4 regions of the Butyrivibrio sp. WCE2006 genome follow, and region 3 is predicted to be linked to each of the others. Evidence: predicted binding sites of a transcription regulator. Region 3 holds the regulator's gene; each other region holds the start of a gene.
The links. The regulator Rex, encoded in region 3, represses fermentation and respiration genes when NADH is low (regulators of the CRP and FNR family bind a similar motif). The targets are predictions, from matches to a motif close to ATTGTTAANTANTTAACAAT.
Positions count from the first base shown of each region.

Region 1: the regulator Rex is predicted to act here: its motif matches at 3,379-3,398, upstream of pflB (formate C-acetyltransferase).
Region 2: the regulator Rex is predicted to act here: its motif matches at 1,877-1,896, upstream of T501_RS14780 (acetyl-CoA C-acetyltransferase).
Region 4: the regulator Rex is predicted to act here: its motif matches at 1,994-2,013, upstream of gap (type I glyceraldehyde-3-phosphate dehydrogenase).

Region 1 is NZ_JNKH01000008.1:21,764-27,117, forward strand. Features, by position in the region: gene T501_RS07375 (Na/Pi cotransporter family protein) at 1-1,882, shown strand, start outside; gene hypB (hydrogenase nickel incorporation protein HypB) at 1,925-2,590, shown strand; gene pflA (pyruvate formate-lyase-activating protein) at 2,619-3,353, shown strand; gene pflB (formate C-acetyltransferase) at 3,643-5,354, shown strand, end outside.
Region 2 is NZ_JNKH01000031.1:18,159-23,512, forward strand. Features, by position in the region: gene T501_RS14770 (C40 family peptidase) at 1-642, shown strand, start outside; gene hpf (ribosome hibernation-promoting factor, HPF/YfiA family) at 764-1,291, opposite strand; gene T501_RS14780 (acetyl-CoA C-acetyltransferase) at 1,950-3,128, shown strand; gene T501_RS14785 (enoyl-CoA hydratase-related protein) at 3,280-4,074, shown strand; gene T501_RS14790 (3-hydroxyacyl-CoA dehydrogenase family protein) at 4,191-5,066, shown strand; gene T501_RS14795 (acyl-CoA dehydrogenase) at 5,272-5,354, shown strand, end outside.
Region 3 is NZ_JNKH01000012.1:58,917-64,270, forward strand. Features, by position in the region: gene T501_RS09830 (ABC-F family ATP-binding cassette domain-containing protein) at 1-634, shown strand, start outside; gene T501_RS09835 (hypothetical protein) at 725-1,060, opposite strand; gene T501_RS09840 (redox-sensing transcriptional repressor Rex) at 1,454-2,098, shown strand; gene T501_RS09845 (coiled-coil domain-containing protein) at 2,125-2,814, shown strand; gene T501_RS09850 (NAD(P)H-hydrate dehydratase) at 2,786-4,447, shown strand; gene alr (alanine racemase) at 4,447-5,354, shown strand, end outside.
Region 4 is NZ_JNKH01000003.1:237,822-243,175, forward strand. Features, by position in the region: gene T501_RS04105 (methyl-accepting chemotaxis protein) at 1-1,759, opposite strand, end outside; gene gap (type I glyceraldehyde-3-phosphate dehydrogenase) at 2,076-3,101, shown strand; gene T501_RS04115 (phosphoglycerate kinase) at 3,293-4,528, shown strand; gene tpiA (triose-phosphate isomerase) at 4,623-5,354, shown strand, end outside.

The DNA of each region.
Region 1 (5,354 bases), on a different contig from region 3:
GAGCAAAGTGACAGCTCATCCTATCATTGCATATCTGTTTGGTGTAGGAGTTACTGCACTTGTTCAGTCATCTTCAGCATCAACCGTAATGGTTGTTGGTCTTGTTAACTCAGGGATAATGACACTTAAGGAAGCTGTCAATATTATTCTTGGAGCGAATCTTGGTACAACCTTTACCGCATGGTTGCTGAGTTTGAATGCTATAAGCAGTGACAATTTTCTCATTAATCTTTTAAAGCCAACTTCATTTACTCCATTCTTAGCAATAATCGGTATAGTTCTTTACATGTTTTCAAAGAATGATAAAAAGAATAATATTGGTCTAATACTTATTGGTTTTTCTGTTCTGATGTACGGAATGAGTATGATGTCAGGGGCTGTATCACCGCTTAAAGACAATACTGGATTTCAGAGTGTACTTATGACCTTCAGTAACCCTGTTGTAGGATTTCTTGTAGGTATTCTTTTCACTATGGTAATTCAAAGCTCTGCAGGAACGATAGGTATTATGCAGGCTTTGGCTGCGTCTGTTCATATTCCATATAGTGTGGCTCTTCCGGTTGTAGTAGGTGCTGAGGTGGGTACCTGTATAACTGCAATTCTTTCTTCACTGGGAGCTAACAAAAATGGTAAAAGAACAGCACTTATGCATTTGTACTTTAATGTGATCAAGGCAGTTTCTTTCATGATAATATTCTATGCTATCCATACAGCAGTTGATTTTGCTTTTATGCATGAGACAGCAGGAATGGTTGGTATTGCTTCAATTCACACCCTTATAAATCTGGTAGCAACACCTCTCATGGTCCCTTTCTCAGGACTGCTTGTTAAGATGGCACTTTCTACTATTCCGATTGATGAGAAGGAAAGAGAAGAGCAGGAGGAGATGCAGGGAATCACAAAACTGGATCCCAGATTCCTCTCAAATCCGCCTTTTGCTTTGGAACAGACTAAACAGGTTGCTGTTGATATGGCAAGCTTTGCAAGAGAGGGGCTTGAAAAGGCTATTCCTCTTTTGGAAAACTATGAAGCTGAGGTTGCAGATGAAGTAAGACGCCTCGAAGAAAAGGTAGACAGATATGAAGATCAGCTGGGTACTTATCTTATGCAGATCAACAATCATCACCTTGCAGAGACTGATTCAAGAACACTTTCAATAATACTTCACTGTATAACAGATTTTGAGCGAATAAGTGATCATACACTTAATATTGCACAGATTGCCCGTAACATGCATGAGAAAAATGAACATTTCTCAGCAAAGGCGAGTGAAGAAGTTCGTATTTTTTCAAATGCCGTTAAGGAAATTGTTGATCTGTCATTCCAGTCCTTCCAAAATCAGGATTTAAAGCTTGCTAAATCCGTTGAGCCTCTTGAGGAAGTCATAGATGGTCTTAATATGGAAGTGAAGAGAAGACATGTCAGACGTTTAAGAAAAGGTAAATGCACCATCGACATAGGTTTTAGCCTTTCAGAACTTGGTACGGATTTTGAAAGAATTGCTGATCATTGTAGCAATATAGCAGTATGTCTCCTGGAAGTAAGCGAAGGATTGTTCGATACACATGAGTATATTGAGCATTTGAAAGAGGAAAAGAATCAGGAGTTTGAGATTGCAGTTGATCTCTATGAGAGAAAGTATCGCCTTCCTGCCATGAAGAAGGGCTTTGAGGATGAAGATGTAGATCCTTCATTTATCGAAAACCATCCCGTTATCACAGATCTTATGAATACTGATGATATGGAAATTATCAACGAAGCAATGGGATCAGCGGGAGTGTTTGATAGAGAGAATACTGCCGAAAAGGTAAAAGAAAAGTCTAAGGAAAAGACTAAGGATAAATCTAAAGTAAAGAAAGATAAGAAAAAAGCAAATAAATAGATTGATAAAACATTTTAGATATTATTTTTGAAAGGATTAGTTATGAGTACCAGAGTAATTGAGCTTAAAAGAAGTGTGTTTGAAAGTAATGATGAGAGAGCTGAGCTCCTTAGAAAGGAACTTAAAGATAAAGGAATTTTTCTTCTTAATCTGATGTCATCACCCGGATCAGGAAAGACAACAACTCTTAAAGCAACAATCGGAGCCCTTAAGGATAAGTATAAGATAGGGGTTATGGAAGCTGATATTGATTCTGACGTTGATGCAAAAAAGATCGCAGAAACCGGTGTAAAAGCAATCCAGCTCCACACAGGTGGAATGTGCCATCTTGATGCTGATATGACAAGACAGGGCCTGGATGCTCTTGTTGAAGGAGATGTAGAACTGGCAATATTGGAAAATGTAGGTAATCTTGTATGTCCTGCAGAATTTGATACAGGAGCTTCAAAGAATGCCATGATCCTTTCAGTTCCTGAGGGACATGATAAACCTCTTAAGTATCCTTTAATGTTTAGCATTTGTGATGTGGTTCTTATAAATAAGATTGATGTTGCTCCATACTTTGATTTCGATCTTGAAAAATGTAAAGAATACATTCATATGAGAAATCCCAAGGCTGAGATTATTCCTATTTGTGCCAAGACAGGTGAAGGAATTGATGAGTTTGCCAAGTGGCTTAGTAACCAGGTCGAGGACTGGAAGAATTAATTTAGATAACGAGGATTAAGAAAACCCAATGACAAAAGGAAAAATCCATTCAATAGAGACTTTTGGTTCAGTAGATGGACCCGGAGTTCGATTTATTATATTTTTAAAGGGCTGTAATCTGCGTTGTAAGTATTGTCATAACGCAGACACCTGGAATCCTGAATCCGATGATGTAAGAACAGTTGAAGAGCTTCTGGACAGAGCTGAGAGATACAAGAGCTACTGGGGAGAAGAGGGCGGAATTACAGTAAGTGGTGGAGAGCCGCTGCTTCAGCTGGATTTTTTAAATGAGCTTTTTGCAGAAGCTAAAAAAAGAGGAATCAATACATGTATTGATACAGCTGCTGAGCCATTTACCAGACAGGAACCTTTCTTTTCACAGTTTAATCAGTTACTTGATAATACAGATCTTTTGCTTGTGGATATAAAGCATATAGATAATGAGGAGCATATCAAGCTTACAGGTAAACCGAATGAGAACATAAAGGACTGCCTCAGATATTTATCAGAGATAGGAAAACCTGTGTGGATAAGACATGTGCTTGTACCAGGAATCACAGATAATGATGATTATCTTAAAAAGACAAGAGAATTTCTTGATACGCTATCCAATGTGAAAAGAGTAGATGTATTGCCTTATCATTCACTCGGAAAGTATAAGTGGGAGCAGCTTGGTATTCCATATCAGCTTGAGGGTGTTGAAGCACCTTCATCTGACAGGATAGAAAACGCCAAGAAAATTCTCGGAGCAAATTTAAGTTAAAAAAGTAACAACTATATACATAAATTATGTTAAAAAAATGCCAAAGTTGACAAAAGTTATCAGCTATGGCTTTTTTTATGGGATTTTAGTTGAAAAGTGAGCCAGTATATGTGACAATACGAATTGGTGTCAAAGTAAAAAAATATATCTTGTGGTTTGTTAATTTCCCTATACTATATATAGTAAAGCAGGGAAAATATAAACCAAATTTATTTATTTTTGCTGCGATAGCAGCTTTACATAGACTCTGAGGGTGGTTTGTTAACGCAATAGAGAGGAGTGAAGATTTATGAAAGAACAATGGAGAGGTTTTAAAGGTAACAAGTGGACGGATGAAGTTAATCTGAGAGAATTCATCCAGAATAACTACACTATGTACGATGGTGATGAGAGCTTCCTTGCAGACGCTACAGACGCTACAGATAAGCTCTGGGGTAAGCTTCAGGAGCTTCAGAAGAAGGAACGTGAGAACGGCGGCGTACTTGAGTGTGAGACAGAGGTTGTATCAAGCTTAACAGCTTATGGTCCCGGATACATTGATGAATCCATGAAGGATCTTGAGCAGGTAGTAGGACTTCAGACAGATAAGCCGCTTAAGAGAGCATTCATGCCTTATGGTGGTATCAAGATGGCTGAGCAGGCTGCTGATACTTATGGTTATAAGGTAAATGAAAAGTTCCACAAGATCTTTACAGAGTATCATAAGACTCATAACCAGGCAGTTTTTGATGCTTACACACCTGAGATGATGGCAGCACGTCACAGCCATATCGTTACAGGTCTTCCGGATACTTATGGACGTGGACGTATCGTAGGCGATTACAGAAGAGTTGCTCTTTACGGTATAGATTTCCTTATCGAGCAGAAGAAGGAAGATCTTGCACTTTGCGGATGCGGAGTTATGACAGATGATATTATCCGTCAGCGTGAAGAGATAGCTGAGCAGATCAGAGCACTTCGTGGAATGAAGGAAATGGCTGAAGTATACGGATTTGATATTTCTCAGCCTGCTAACAACGCCAGAGAAGCTGTTCAGTGGTTATACTTCGGATATCTTGCAGCTATTAAGACTCAGAATGGTGCTGCAATGTCAGTTGGACGTGTTTCAACATTCCTTGATATCTATATTGAAAGAGACCTTAAGGAAGGTACACTTACAGAATCAGAGGCACAGGAACTTATCGATCACCTTGTAATGAAGTGTCGTATGGTTAAGTTTGCACGTATTCCCAGCTACAACCAGCTGTTCTCAGGTGATCCTGTATGGGCAACACTTGAGGTTGGTGGACTTGGAATGGACGGTCGTCACATGGTTACTAAAAATGACTATCGTTTCCTTCATACTCTTGAGAATATGGGACCTTCACCTGAACCTAACCTTACTGTCCTTTATTCATCAAGACTTCCTAAGACATTTAAGAAGTATGCTGCTAAGATTTCAGTTACAACATCTTCTATCCAGTATGAGAATGATGATGTTATGCGTCCTGTATGGGGTGATGATTACAGCATCTGCTGCTGCGTATCAGCAACTCAGACAGGTAAAGAGATGCAGTTCTTCGGAGCAAGAGCAAACCTTGCAAAGTGTCTGCTTTACGCTATAAATGGTGGTAAGGATGAGAAATTCCTTGATAAGCAGGGCAATCATATGCAGGTAGGTCCTGAATATGCACCTATTACATCAGAATACCTTGATTTTGATGAGGTTATGCACAAATATGATAAGATGATGGATTGGCTTGCAAGCCTTTATGTAAATATCCTGAACCTTATTCAGTATATGCATGATAAATACTACTACGAAGCAGCTGAGATGGCTCTTATCGACACAGATGTTCGCCGTACATTTGCAACAGGTATTGCAGGATTCTCACATGTTGTTGACTCTCTTTGCGCTATCAAGTATGCAAAAGTAAAGACAATCCGTGATGAGTCAGGTCTTGTTGTTGATTACAAGATTGAGGGTAACTTCCCTAAATATGGTAACGATGATGAAAGAGC
Region 2 (5,354 bases), on a different contig from region 3:
GATGAAGTGCTTGGACTTGTACCGATTGAGGATGAACTTGTCGTAACCGAAGAGCTTGAAGGCTGGGTTAAGGTCAGCATTGAAGAAGGTGACGGTTATGTATCCAGAGATTATGTAGAACTTTCTACAGAGTTCGTAGAAGCTGAGTCTAAGGCAGAAGAGGAAGCCCGTCTTAAGAAGGAAGAAGAGGCTCGTCTTGCAGCTCTTGCTCAGGCAAAGAAGGGAACCAAGAAGTCTTCAGACAGTAGTTCTTCCAAGAGCTACAATTCAGCAGCAAGCTATACTACACAGGCAAGTTCTATCGGATCTGCAGTTGCATCATATGCACAGCAGTTCGTTGGTAATCCTTATGTATATGGCGGATCAAGCCTTACAAACGGAACAGACTGTTCAGGCTTTGTAATGAGCGTATATGCTAACTTTGGTGTTAGCCTCCCTCATTCAAGTGGTGCTGACAGAAGCGTTGGTGCAGCAGTAGATGGACTTGCAAATGCTCAGCCCGGTGACATCGTATGTTATTCCGGTCACGTAGGAATCTACATCGGTGGTGGACAGATTGTACATGCATCCTCAGCTAAGACAGGTATCAAGATTTCTGATGCTGGTTACAGACAGGTGCTTTCAGTTAGAAGAATATTCTAATTCATTACAAATAAGTTAATAAAATAATAAAATTAAAGCCAGATGAGTTGATCATCTGGCTTTTTAATACTTAAAATAAAGCGATTAAATTTTAAAAGAGTTATAAATCTAAATGATTGATTTACTCGGGCTCGATAAGACCGTATGTGTTGCCTTTTCTCTTGTAAACAACATTAGGCTGATCGGTCTCTGCATTGATGAATACAAAGAAGTTATGTCCAAGAAGTTCCATCTGAATAGCAGCATCCTCGACATACATGGGCTTAAGATCGAATTTCTTAACCCTTTCGATTTTGATCTCTTCATCATCATAATCTTCATTGTCGATATATTCTTTTTTGAAGTTGCTGATTTCAGTCTGGTGCTTGTTGACCAGTTTACTCTTGTATTTTTTGAGTTGACGTTCAATGATCTCTTCCACAAGATCAATAGAAACGTACATGTCGCTGCTGACCTGTTCAGATCTGATTATTCTGCCTTTAACAGGTATTGTCACCTCAATCTTGTGACGGTCCTTGTCAGCGGTTAATGTTACGTTGACATTAGTTTCAGGGGTGAAGTACTTTTCGAGTTTTCCGATCTTTTCCTCCACAGCCGATCTAAGTCCGGGTGTTACATCGATGTTCTTGCCAATAATTGTGAATTTCATGCAATCATCCCCTTTGCAGTTAATATTTTTCGATTCCTGAATTCCTTTATGAAAACCGGAAATCATACTGGACCGGTCCTTGCAGAGCAAGGCGCATGGCCTGCAGAACACAGGATTCCTCAGCACTCTTTTATATTGAGTTCAGGAGATCCTGGCTTATTCGGAGAGCACTCTGAAATGAAAGTCATTAATTGAGTTTTGCTCCAAATATTCAGTTAAATTATATCATTTATCTATAACATTAAGCAATTTAATAAAAGCCAGTTTAGAAATCTTTTATTTTTTCTTAATTTTGTGAAAGTCATACAAAAAATATGTTTGTATTTTGAATGTGGAATAATGGTTGTTATTGTGGATAAATGTGGATAATGTGGATAATTTCGTGTATAACTCATAAAATGGGCATTTCGATTTTTGGAATTGTGGATAACTTTTTAAGATTTTATAAAATAAAAATAAAATTTGCGTATTGACTTTTGCTTTTATGTGCAAAACTTACATCTTTAAAAAAAATTTATAAAAAAAGGGTATATTGCTATGCTTTTTCTTGCATAGAAATTTATACGCATGCTATAATATACTCGTTGTGACAAAAAAATAACAAACAACAAAAAATATAATAAAATCGGACAAAAGTCCCGAAACGGAGGTATCATCTATGGCACAGAAGGTAGTATTAGCAGGTGCTTGCAGAACTGCGATCGGTAAGATGGGCGGTGCTCTTTCAAACACACCGGCAGCAGATCTTGGTTCAATTGTTATTAAGGAAGCTCTTAACAGAGCAGGAGTTAAACCGGAGCAGGTTGACGAGGTTCTTATGGGCTGTGTTATCCAGGCAGGCCTTGGACAGAATGTTGCCCGTCAGGCTTCTATCAAAGCAGGCCTTCCTGTAGAAGTACCGGCTGTTACCATCAACGTTGTATGTGGATCAGGTCTTAACTGTGTAAACATGGCAGCTGAGAAGATTTTATCAGGTAATGCTGATATCGTTGTAGCAGGTGGTATGGAGAACATGTCAATGGCTCCTTTCGCACTTGATAAGGCTCGTTTCGGTTATCGTATGAATAATGGCGTATTAAAGGATTGTATGGTAAACGATGCACTTTGGGATGCATTCAATGACTACCACATGATTCAGACAGCTGACAATGTTGCAGCACAGTGGAATCTTACTCGTGAAGAGCTTGATGAGTTCGCGCTTAATTCTCAGCAGAAGACAGAGGCAGCTCAGAAGGCTGGCAAGTTTAAGGATGAGATTGTTCCTGTAGAAGTTAAGGTTAAGAAGGATACAGTTGTATTCGACACAGATGAAGGCCCTCGTCCGGGTTCTACTATTGAAGGTCTTGCTAAGCTTCGTCCTATTAACAAGGATGGTGTTACAACAGCAGGTAACGCTTCAGGTATCAATGATGGTGCAGCAGCTATCGTTGTTATGAGCGAAGAAAAGGCTAAGGAACTTGGCATTAAGCCTATGGCTACATGGGTAGCAGGTGCTCTTGGCGGTGTTGATCCTTCAATCATGGGTGTTGGCCCTGTTGCAGCTACAAAGAAGGTTCTTGATCGTACAGGTCTTACTATCGATGATATCGATATCTACGAGGCTAACGAAGCATTCGCAGCTCAGTCAGTAGCAGTTGGAAAGGATCTTAACTTTGATCTTTCAAAACTTAATGTAAACGGTGGTGCTATCGCACTTGGTCACCCTGTTGGAGCATCAGGATGCCGTATTCTTGTTACTCTTCTTCATGAGATGCAGAGATCTGACAAGAAGCGTGGTCTTGCAACTCTTTGCATTGGTGGCGGTATGGGATGCGCTACAATCGTTGAGAGAGACTAAAACAAAATAAAAGGGAAACGGATTATTCCGTTTCCTTATTTATCTGTTCTACTTGATAAAAATAACCCGGTATGAAATAGAAGGTATTTAGGTCTGATTAAGTTTGGACTGATATACCTTAATTATTGAAATAAATAAGGAGGCAAAGAAAATGGGATTTGTAAATGTTGAAGTTAAGGACAAAATTGCTGTTCTTACAATCAACCGTCCTGAAGCACTCAATGCACTCAACAGCCAGGTACTTGATGACCTTAACGCTGCTCTTGACAGCATTGATGTGAACACAGTAAGAGCTCTTGTTCTTACAGGTGCAGGAGAAAAGTCATTTGTTGCAGGTGCTGACATCGGAGAGATGAGCACACTTACAAAAGCAGAAGGCGAGGCTTTTGGTAAGAAGGGAAATGATGTATTCAGAAAGCTTGAGACATTCCCTATTCCTACAATTGCTGCAGTAAACGGATTCGCTCTTGGCGGCGGCTGCGAGATCTCTATGAGCTGTGATATCCGTATCTGTTCAGATAATGCTATGTTTGGTCAGCCTGAGGTTGGTCTTGGAATTACTCCCGGATTCGGCGGCACACAGAGACTTGCTCGTCTTATTGGTGCAGGCATGGCTAAGCAGCTTATATATACAGCACGTAATATCAAGGCTGATGAGGCTTACAGAATTGGTCTTGTAAACGCAGTTTACACACAGGAAGAACTTCTTCCTGCAGCTGAGAAGATGGCTAATACTATCGCTGCAAATGCACCTATCGCTGTACGTGCATGCAAGAAGGCTATAAATGAAGGTCTTCAGCTTGATATTGACAAGGCAATCGAACTTGAAGAGAAGATTTTTGGTGATTGCTTCGAGACAGAAGACCAGCGTGAAGGTATGGCTAACTTCCTTCGTAAAAAGGATGACCCGAAGAAGGTTAAGGTTGTAGACTTCCAGAATAAATAAGATTTACGCTTTAGACAGCATCTAACTAAAAAATTGCATTAGTCCCTGATCCTCACGGAATGGGTGTATAAGCCCATATTTCCGGAGGATGAGGATTAAGAATAGGAGGAATTTAAATGAAGGTAGCAGTTATTGGCGCAGGCACAATGGGTGCAGGCATCGCTCAGACATTTGCACAGGCAGACACAGTAGATAAGGTATATCTTTGTGACATTAAGACAGAGTTCGCTGAGGGCGGCTTTGCTAAGATTAAGAAGAGCATTGACAAGCAGGTTTCCAAGGGCAAGATCGATCAGGCTAAGGCTGATGCAATCATCGGCAAGATCCAGACAGGTCTTAATGACATCTGCACAGATGCTGATCTCGTTGTAGAGGCAGCTCTTGAAGTTATGGATATCAAGAAGAACCTCTTCAAAGAACTTGAAGAGAACATCGTTAAGAATCCTGATTGCATTTTTGCATCAAACACATCATCTCTTTCAATCACAGAGATCGGTGCAGGACTTCCGAAGCCCGTTATAGGTATGCACTTCTTCAATCCCGCTCCTGTTATGAAGCTGGTTGAGGTTATCCAGGGTGCAAACACACCTGAAGAAGACGTTGAGAAGATCAAGAAAATCTCTGAGGATCTTGGTAAGACTCCCGTTCAGGTTAATGAGGCAGCTGGTTTCGTAGTAAACCGTATCCTTGTTCCTATGATCAACGAAGGTATCTTCGTATACTCTGAAGGCGTTGCAGATATCCAGGGTGTTGATACAGCTATGAAGCTTGGCTGCAATCATCCTATGGGACCCCTTGAACTTGGTGATTACATTGGTCTTGATATCGTACTTGCTATCATGGATGTTCTTTACAAAGAGACAGGTGATTCCAAGTATCGTGCTTGCCCTCTTCTTCGTAAGATGGTTCGTGGTAAGAAGCTTGGTGTTAAGACAGGTATCGGCTTCTATGACTATTCAGATGGCGGCAAGGTTCCTACAGACCGTAAATAATTAAATATAAAAAAATAACGTAAACTCTTGAAATCTCATGGTGCATTGATTTCAGAGATAGATTTTCATTAGAATAGTGACATTTTTTCAGTGCGTACATAGTGTGCACGATGAGAAAATGGAGCAGGTATATCGGAAATATAACCTGAAATCAGTGTACCAATGAGATTGAGAGAGATTACATACAATTTAGGAGGATTTTTTCATGGATTTTCAGTTAGATCAGCAACATGAAATGGCTAGAGCTCTTTTCAAAGAGTTCGCAGAAAAAGAAGTAAAGCCACACGC
Region 3 (5,354 bases):
TGCAAAGCTTATGCTTTCCGATGCCAATTTCCTTATCCTGGATGAGCCTACAAACCACCTTGATATCACAAGTAAAGAGATACTTGAGGATGCCATCAGCGGTTATGAGGGAACTGTACTTTATGTAAGTCATGACCGTTATTTTATAAATAAAACTGCCACCAGAATTCTTGATCTTACTCACGGCAAAATGATCAATTATATAGGTAATTACGATTATTATTTGGCTCACTGTGATGAGCAGACAGAGAGAGTTCTTTCAGAAAACCGTGATACTGTTGTGGCAAAGAAAGGCATTGGAATGGATTCCTCGGCAGCTGCAGCAGGCACATCCTTTGGAAAACTCGCCGGAAGTTCCGCCTCCCAGAGCCAGGCAGATAACAGCAAGGGAGCGGCTGACTGGAAGGCACAAAAGGAAGAAGCTGCAAAGAAACGTAAGCTTGAAGCTGCCTTAAAAAAATGCGAAGAAGAAATAGCAAAGCTTGAAGAGAGAAACGAAAAGATAAATGAAGAGCTTTTGGATACGGCTGTAGCAACAGACCTTGCAAAAGTCCGTAAGCTTTCTGATGAGCTTTCAGCCCATGAGGAAAGGCTCAATACGCTTTATGATGAGTGGGCCAAGCTCAGCGAATAAAAATAATTGAAAATACCCCGTGCAGTGTGCACGGGGTATTACTCTTCTGATGTATTACTTATATAAGCTAAATTATTAAATTAGTAATTTTCAAGCAAAAGCATCAAATGAGCTACCGGCTTGAGCATAGGCATAACCTGCCATGTCACGTCCATAGCCAACAGTAGTGTTGCCAAATTTTGAAGCTATCTGGTTAAATTGTTTATTAACCTTCATTGCTTCTTCTTTTCCGTCGGAGCTTGCAATTTCACCAACCTTTACTTCCTGGGCATTTGGATAGACCACAGGAGGCACGGTGGCGATATCGCCCACAGCCTTATGTTTGTCGTAGACATCTGAAACAGGTGCCTTATTTGAGATGGCCATATTCATAGGCTGTGCCTGGTATACATTGTATCCGCCTAATCCGCCAATTGACATTCCCATTCCTATTACCTCTGTTAATTTGCTTTACACAAGGAACTTTAAAAAACGCCATAAGAAGCTAGGTTCATTATAGCGTTTAATTCGAAAGAATCTATAAAATCCTTATTAAAGAAAAGCGAAATGTGGCGTTTTATGAAAGTTAGTTTTACCAGTATACATCTGAGATGAAAGTTATTTTCAATCATCTAAAATAAAAATTAAATCTTATTGCGTATGCAATTTCTTACATTGACTAAATTTTAACAGATAGTATAATTATAATATCCGAATTTTCAGAGCTATATATATATATGATGCAATGGTTAAGATACTTATCATGCAAGAATTAATCTGATTTTCCATGCAATCATTATGAAATTACAAACAATTCGGAGAACAGAATATGGAGGAATCATGGCGAGAAAAGAAATTTCTCAGGCTGTTATAAGCAGACTCCCAAGGTATTTCAGATATCTTGGAGAACTTAAGGATCAGGGAATTACACGTATTTCATCCCAGGAATTAAGCGATATCATGAAGGTGACAGCTTCGCAGATCAGACAGGATTTTAATAACTTTGGGGGCTTTGGCCAGCAGGGTTATGGATATAATGTGGAATATCTCTATGTGGAGATTGGTAAGATTTTAGGACTTGGAAGAGAACATACGTTGATTATCATTGGTGCCGGACATTTAGGTCAGGCACTTTCAGGCTACAACAATTTTTTCAACAGAGGATTTATTTTTAAAGGTGCGTTTGATCTTAATCCCGAGCTTCATGGGAAGAAGATACGTGACATCGAGATCCGCCCTGTTGAGGAGATTGAGGACTTTGTAAGAACGAACAAGATTGAGATTGCAGTGCTGACTATTCCTAAGGATCAGGCTGTGCCGATGGCTGACAAGCTTGTTAAGTGCGGAATAAAAGCTATATGGAATTTTGCTCATGTTGACTTAGAGCTTCCGCCTTATGTTCAGGTGGAAAATGTTCATTTGTCGGATTCACTTATGAAGTTGTCCTATAGTATAGACAGATATGAGAATTCCCACAAACGGTAAGTGTTGTTAAAACGTGAGGACATGCTATGTCAAAAGACGACAAAAACTATTCTGATGCCCTCGTTGGGAAGGATGTTCCTATTCTTTTCGAGGATGAAAAATGGCAACAGCTTTTTGCATTAAGCCCGAAAACCGCTAAGATAAAGGGTATTGAAGCTGAGCTTATTAAGCTTGTGGCTAAACAGGAAAAGACCAGAGAAAAAATTAAGGATGTAAAGCGCCTTAAGAAAAAACTTTTAGGTGAAATTGTCGTTTTGAGGGATGATGCCGATAAAAATCCCAAACAGCTAAAAAAGATTGAGGCTGAGATTGATGACCATAAGCGTCTTATCAATGAATGTAATGAAAAAATTGAGGAGTGCGAGGATGAGATGCTTGGGCTTCCCAGGGAAATCTATCAGAAAAACTATGACCTTATGGTAGAGACCATGGATCTTTTTTATAAGAGGATCCATGACAACACAATCGAGATTACTGCCATCGATGATTGGATCTCTCAAGTCAGGGTTCAACTTAAAAAGAATGTTATTAGAATGCAGGAAAAGGAAATCGAGAATTTCAGTGTTTATTCGTACATGCACAATATCTTCGGACCGGAGGTTATAGACCTCTTTGATCTGAAATATGATCCTGAGAGACGGCATCCTATGCTTAAGCCGGGAATGAAGGAACGTGATGGGATAATATATGACGATGATAAATTTACCGATAATTGATCGAAATTCAAAATATGTTGTAAGTGCCGCCGAAATGAAAAGATGTGACAATGCTACGATTGAACACTTTGGTATTCCGCAGGATGTTCTGATGGAGAGGGCGGCACTTTCTATATGCAAATATGTAAAACGCGCACTCCCACAAGGCGGAAGAGTGTTGATTTTTGCAGGCAGTGGGAATAACGGTGGGGACGGCATTGCTGCTGCCAGGATTTTGCAGCAGGATAACATTCCGGTAAAGATCATTCTGGTAAATCATAAGCTCAATGAGAAAAGTTCCAAAAGGACAAAAGCCTGCGAACAGCAACTAAAAATAGCCCTGACCTATGGTGTGGATGTCTCCGATTTTGATATAGCAGGGATTAATTCTGAGATCAAGAATAGTGCTGTTATAGTTGACGCCATGCTCGGAATCGGATGTTCAAGGGATTTAGAAGGAGATTACAGATCTGCTGTATGTGAGATTAATTATGCCAGGGAGGATTTTGATGAAAAAGCCCCTCACGTGATATCGGCGGATATTCCCACCGGAATAAATTCTGATACAGGGCATGTCCAGGGAGAAGCAATCCAGGCTGATGAGACTGTGACATTCAGTTTTCTGAAACTGGGTATGGCTTTTTATCCCGGTGCAGCTCATGCCGGGGAAATCCATATCGTCAACGTCGGAATCACGGAGGATGGCTTTCTTAATGACTTCCCACGATTTAAATATGTTGATATTCCCGATATCTCGCAGATAGCAAAGCTTATTCTTCCTAAGAGGAATCCTGCAGGGAACAAAGGCTCCTTTGGAAAAGTTCTGGTAGCAGCCGGAAGTAAGAGGATTAGCGGAGCCTGCATAATGGCTGCAGAGAGCTGTTTGCGCAGCGGTGCCGGAATGGTACGTGTGTTTACGGAAGAAACTAATTTATCAGCCGTACAGACGCTTCTTCCTGAAGCTATGACTGATATTTATTCCGAAAAGGATTTTGAGAGTGAGAATGAACTTGATATTGAAAGAGTAAAGGATACTCTAATAAAGGCCATAGACTGGGCTGGTGCAATTGTCTGCGGACCAGGTATCGGTAAAGGAAAAGCCGGAAAAGAAATATTAAGGTTCATTCTTGAAAATGCAAAGCTGCCATTGGTTTTAGATGCTGATGCCCTGAATATTATTTCTGAGGATAGCGGAATCAGAAAACTTTTATCAGAATACAGTGCGGACAAAATACTTACTCCGCACCTTGCTGAGTTTTCAAGACTTGTTGGTAAAAACATACATGATTGCAGGCCCTGCGTTATAGAAGAAAGCGTAAGACTTGCAAAAGAATTTCATGCGAGTATTATATGTAAGGATGCACGAAGTGTCATTACCGATGGAGAAAGATTTTTTATTAATCTTAGCGGGAATGATGGAATGGCTACTGCAGGAAGTGGAGATGTACTTGCAGGGCTTCTTGGTGCGCTGGTTATTTCCGGTTTTTCAGGAACTCTGGAGGGGGCTGTTGCAGGGGCGTATTTGCATGGAATTGCAGGAGACATGGCTGCTATCAGAAACGGAAGGCAGGGGATGACTGCAAGAGACATTTCCGGAAGTCTTAGAGATATTTTTTCCGGACAAGAAATATTTAAAAAAGAGGCAAATCAGTAATGCTGGATGAATTTTCAAGAGTATATGCAAAGGTAGATTTGGATGCGATTTCTCAAAATGTAGAGAACATGTATAATTCGCTTCCCAGAAACACAAAAATGTTGGCGGTTGTAAAAACTGACGGATATGGCTATGGTGCGGTTCCTATAGCTAGAATGCTTCAAAAGGACGCTTATATCTGGGGATTTGCTACTGCAACTGCAGAAGAGGCTTTTGAACTAAGAGAAGCCGGTGTAAGCAAACCAATCCTGGTTTTGGGATACACATTTCCTTATGCTTACGAAAGAATGCTAAGAGAGAATATAAGGCCTTCTGTTTTCAGATATGACATGATAAATCACCTTGCGGAAAGAGTGAAAAAGAGAAGAGCGCAGGGAGGAAACGAGACATTCCACGTGCATGTTGCTGTGGACTGTGGAATGAGCAGAATCGGTGTCAGACCGGATGCAAACGGAGAGAATTTTATAAAAACAGTTCTTCAGACTGAAGGATTAGAGCTTGAAGGAATATTTACACATTTTGCCAGAGCAGATGAGGCTGATCTTTCAGATGCCCATGCAAGATTTAAAGAGTTTAGCGACTTCGTTACTAAAGTAGAAGCAGATAATGATTACAAGATTCCTATTGTCCATTGTTCCAACAGTGCCAGTATCATAGATATGCCACAGGCACATATGGATATGGTAAGATGCGGAGTCACAATGTATGGAATGTGGCCCTCTGAGGAAGTCAGCAGGGATAAGATAGAGATTAAGCCGGCGCTTTCTCTTTACAGTCACATATCTTTTATTAAGGATATACCGGAGAACACACCTGTCAGCTATGGTGGCACTTTCGTTTCGGATAGACGTATGAGGGTTGCTACTATACCCGTTGGATATGGTGATGGTTATCCCAGAAGCCTTTC
Region 4 (5,354 bases), on a different contig from region 3:
TTGCAGATGTATCCTGAGGAAGTTCAACCCTGAAGTATTTAACATTGGTGGTGAGCTCTTCAGCAATCTTCTGAAGGTCTTTTGCCTGATTCACAACGGATTCCATGTTGTTATCAAGCTGCATCAGTGAAGCACTGGTTTCCTGAGTGGAAGCAGCATTTTCTTCTGAGATGCTTGATAGTGATTCAACAGAATTAAGAATGTTTTCCTTATCTGAGTTCATTGTTTCAACAAGCTCAACTATCTGTTTATTTCCTTCTTCAGTTTCGCGTAAGAGACTAAGCATCTGATCGAAGGATTTACTCATTTCTTCAAGAGCGATTGCTTCATTACTTATAGCTGCCTGGATGCTTTCTGTCAGTTCCCTGTTCGTATTTGAGTATCCAGTGATTGTTGAGAGCATATTGGTAATCTCTCCGGCAAGGCTGTTGGTATTACCGGCCAGGTCTTTGATGTTGTCAGCAACAACTGCAAAGCCCTTTCCTGCTTCACCGGCTCTGGCAGCTTCAATAGAGGCATTGAGAGCAAGGAGGTTTGTCTGGCTGGCTATGGAAATAATGGATTCAGCAGCAGTCGAAATCTGTGCGACAACATTTGCTGTTTCATTAACAGAATTAGCAACCTGCGTTGCCATCTCATCATTTTTCTGATCCTGAAGCTTGATTTGCTCAAGCTGTTCCTTGACCTTTGTCGATTCCTCATAAACTTTGTTTCCTCTGTCAAGATTGGCAGATGCAGATTCAAGGACATTATCAACGGAAGAACCTATATTAATAGTGATGGTTGATGTGCTCTGTACGTCTTCAGCCATGGCAGTTGCGCCGGTTGCAAGATCATTAACTGCAGAACTGATATCGTTAGTGGTCTTCTGTGAATTGGTAATTGAGTCTTTTGCAATCTCAGCCTTGGTATTTACGGAATCAGCATGATTTATAACTCTGACAAGAGCATTTCTTAAGTCGTGACGCATTGATTCAAGACTGGATGTTATATCGTTGAATTCCTTAATAAAACTATCCGGTTTCATATGGGTTACAAAGTCACCACTGGAGATATTTGTAACATCCGCAGATATTTTTCTGACACTTTTAAGCATATTAATAATTGTATAAATTGTAAGGAGCATAAGAATAACAGCAATCACGCCAAAAATAATGGATGAAATAAGGATCTTTTTATTAATATCAGAAGTGTTGCTGGCTTCTTTCTGGACAGCCCATACTTCCACGAGGTCAGTCATTTTGCTCAGGTAATCTCTGGAACTGTTAAAATGGACAGCCCATTGTTCAATGTCGCCCTGACCACTTGCTGCATCATAGTCTGATTTCCACGCATTAAAGTCCTGATAGAAAAGATCATGATACTCAGAGAACGTCTTACCGGAATCATCCTTCAATATGGACCATAGATAAGTGTTACTCCTGGCTATGGCTGCTGCGGAATCAACTCTTTCTTGTACCTGGGAGGTATTGTCTTTGATGTCACTTATATATGAAGCTATTTGATCTTCACTTACATAGGTAGAGAAAGCAATAACATTAGTGCCTGCCAGCATCGCCTGATAAAAATCTCTGTCTGCATTTATCAGTGTTGTACTGATGGTGTAGAGATTGTCATAATACATATCCTTGTCTGTTTCAGCAACACTGTGCATTTGAAGCCCATAATAAATAACGGAAGCAACAAGAGCTATGATCAGTGGAAGGGTGACAATTAATAATACAGCAACAACGCTTAAATTCACTTTTTTGTCTTTCATTGTACATTACCTCCTTTAGTGTAATTATATAGCGCGAATTTAGATGGTACTTGATAATTCACTAAATTTCATATTAATTTAATTTTTATATAAAATATCATATGATGATTTTATTTCTTTGGCCTGATTTTTTTATCTGCTTTTTATATGGAAGAGGATTTTGTTTTTTGAATATTTTATGTTTTTGACTAAAGATTACTTGAAAAAATCTAAGAAGTTAGATAAAATGTATTTGCTGTCAAATTTTTGACAATCACTTTGTAAAGAATTAGTAACAGCAAATATAATATTTTTAATCATTTTAGGAGGACTTAAAATGGCAGTAAAGGTAGCAATTAATGGTTTTGGCCGTATCGGTCGTCTTGCATTCAGACAGATGTTTGAGCACGAAGGAACAGAGATCGTAGCAATCAACGATCTTACAGATCCTAAGATGCTTGCACACCTTCTTAAGTATGACTCTTCACAGGGTAAGTACAAGTATGCAGATTCAGTTTCTTACGGTGATGATTCAATCACAGTTAACGGTAAGAAGATCACAATCTACAAGGAAGCAGATGCTAAGAATCTTCCTTGGGGTGAGATCGGCGTAGACGTTGTACTTGAGTGCACAGGTTTCTATACATCAAAGGCTAAGGCACAGGCTCATATCGATGCCGGCGCTAAGAAGGTTGTTATTTCTGCACCTGCTGGAAATGATCTTCCTACAATCGTATATAACGTTAACCACGAGACACTTACAGCTGATGATAACATCATCTCTGCAGCTTCTTGCACAACAAACTGCCTTGCACCTATGGCTAAGGCTCTTAACGATTTCGCACCTATCCAGTCTGGTATCATGGCAACAATCCATGCTTACACAGGTGATCAGATGATTCTTGACGGACCTCAGAGAAAGGGTGACCTTAGAAGAGCTCGTGCAGGCGCTGTTAACATCGTTCCTAACAGCACAGGTGCTGCAAAGGCTATCGGCCTTGTTATTCCTGAACTCAATGGCAAGCTCATCGGCGCTGCTCAGAGAGTACCGGTTCCGACAGGTTCTACAACACTTCTTTTCGCTGTAGTTAAGAGCAGCACAGAAGTTACTAAGGAAGCTATCAACGAGGCTATGAAGAAGGCTTCTGATCCTGAGACATTTGGTTACAACGAAGACGAAATCGTATCTTCTGATATCGTTGGTATGACATTTGGTTCACTCTTCGATGCAACTCAGACAATGGTTAACAAGATTGGTGACGACCTCTATGAAGTTCAGGTTGTTTCATGGTATGACAACGAGAACTCTTACACATCTCAGATGGTTCGTACAATCAAGTACTTCGAGAAGTTCGTTAAATAATTATTCTGCGGGTTTTTCGAGAGCACATAGTGCTCAGATGGTTGATTGAACGCATAATGCGTAAGATGAACTTTCTTAATAATAACCAGAGTATGTATATTTAAGAGGGTCCGGTCCGTTTGGACCTGACCCTCATTTTTTTAGTAAATTCGCAAGCGAAATTCTTATTTTATTTAAGGAGGAATAATATAATGGCACTTAATAAGAAATCTGTAGATGATTTCAATGCAAAGGGCAGAAGAGTACTTGTTCGTTGCGATTTCAACGTACCTCTTAAGAACGGTGAGATCACAGACGAGACTCGTATCAATGCTGCACTTCCTACAATCAAAAAGCTTATTGCTGATGGCGGCAAGGTAATTCTTTGCTCACATCTTGGTAAAGTTAAGAATGGCCCCAATGAGGGTGAATCTCTTGCTCCTGTAGCAAAGAGCCTTTCTGAGAAGCTTGGTAAGGATGTTAAGTTTGTAGCTGACTACAATGTAACAGGTGCTGATGCAACTGCTGCTGTAGAGGCTATGGGTGAGGGTGATGTAGTTCTCCTTCAGAATACACGTTTCCGTGGCAAAGAAGAGACAAAGCCTTCAGATGCAGGCGAAGCTTTCGCTAAGGAACTCGCAGATCTTTGCGATGATTATGTATGTGATGCTTTTGGTTCAGCTCACAGAGCACATGCTTCTGTAGCAGTTGTTACAAAGTATGTTCGTGAGAAGGGTGGCAACTGTGCAGTTGGTTACCTTATGCAGAAGGAAATCGACTTCCTTGGAAACGCAGTTGAGAATCCGGTACGTCCATTCGTAGCTATTCTTGGTGGCGCTAAGGTTGCTGATAAGCTTAATGTTATCAATAACCTTCTTGAGAAGTGCGATACACTTATCATCGGTGGTGGTATGGCTTACACATTCCTTAAGGCTAAGGGATATGAAGTTGGTCTTTCACTGGTAGATAATGAAAAGATTGATTATTGTAAGGAAATGATGGAGAAGGCTGAGAAGAATGGCAAGAAGCTTCTTCTTCCTATCGATACAGTTGTATCTGCAGGTTTCCCGGATCCTATCGACAATCCTGACATCGAGACAGCAATCGTTGAGTCAAGCTCAATTCCTGCTGATAAAGAAGGTCTTGATATCGGTGTTAAGACACGTGAGCTCTTCGCAGACGCTGTAAAGAGTGCTAAGACCGTTGTTTGGAACGGACCTATGGGTGTATTTGAGAACCCTGTACTTGCAGAAGGTACAAAGGCTGTTGCTAAGGCTCTTGCTGAGACAGATGCTACAACAATCATCGGTGGTGGTGATAGTGCTGCTGCAGTTAACCAGCTTGGTTTTGCTGACAAGATGAGCCACATCTCTACAGGTGGCGGTGCTTCTCTTGAATTCCTTGAAGGTAAGGAACTTCCCGGAGTTGTTGCAGCAGATGATAAGTAATTACCTGGCGAGGTATTTCGCGCCTGGTGTACTATTTAGTTCTCTCTAGCGCTAGCGAGAGCAGAACTTAAACAATATATTTAGGAGGCATATAATGTCAAGAAGACGTATTATTGCCGGCAACTGGAAGATGAACATGACACCTTCTGAAGCTGTAAAGCTTGTTGCTGAGCTTAAGGATTTAGTTAAAAATGATGATGTGGATGTAGTTTATTGCGTACCTGCAATCGACATCGTTCCTGTAGTAGAGGCTGTTAAGGGCTCAAATGTTAACGTTGGTGCTGAGAACTTCTACATTGAAGATAAGGGAGCATTTACAGGTGAGATTTCTGCACCTATGCTCGTTGATGCAGGTGTTAAGTATGTTATCATGGGACATTCTGAGAGAAGAGATATCTTCGGTGAGAATGACATCCTTATCAATGCAAAGGTTAAAAAGGCATTTGCTGCAGGTCTTACACCTATCCTTTGCTGTGGCGAGTCTCTTGCACTTCGTAAGGCTGGTACTTACAAGGAGTGGATTGAGAGACAGATCACATGGGATCTGTCAGGCGTAACAGCTGACCAGGTTAAGAAGCTTGTTATCGCTTACGAGCCTATCTGGGCTATCGGAACAGGCGAGACAGCAACAGCTGATCAGGCTGAAGAAGTTTGTGCTTTCATCCGTGAGCTTATTGCTAAGCTTTATGATCAGGCTACAGCTGATGAAGTACGTATTCAGTATGGCGGATCAATGAATGCAGGCAATGCAGCTGAGCTTCTTTCAAAGCCCAACATTGATGGTGGACTTATCGGTGGAGCATCACTTAAGCCTGATTTTGGTAAG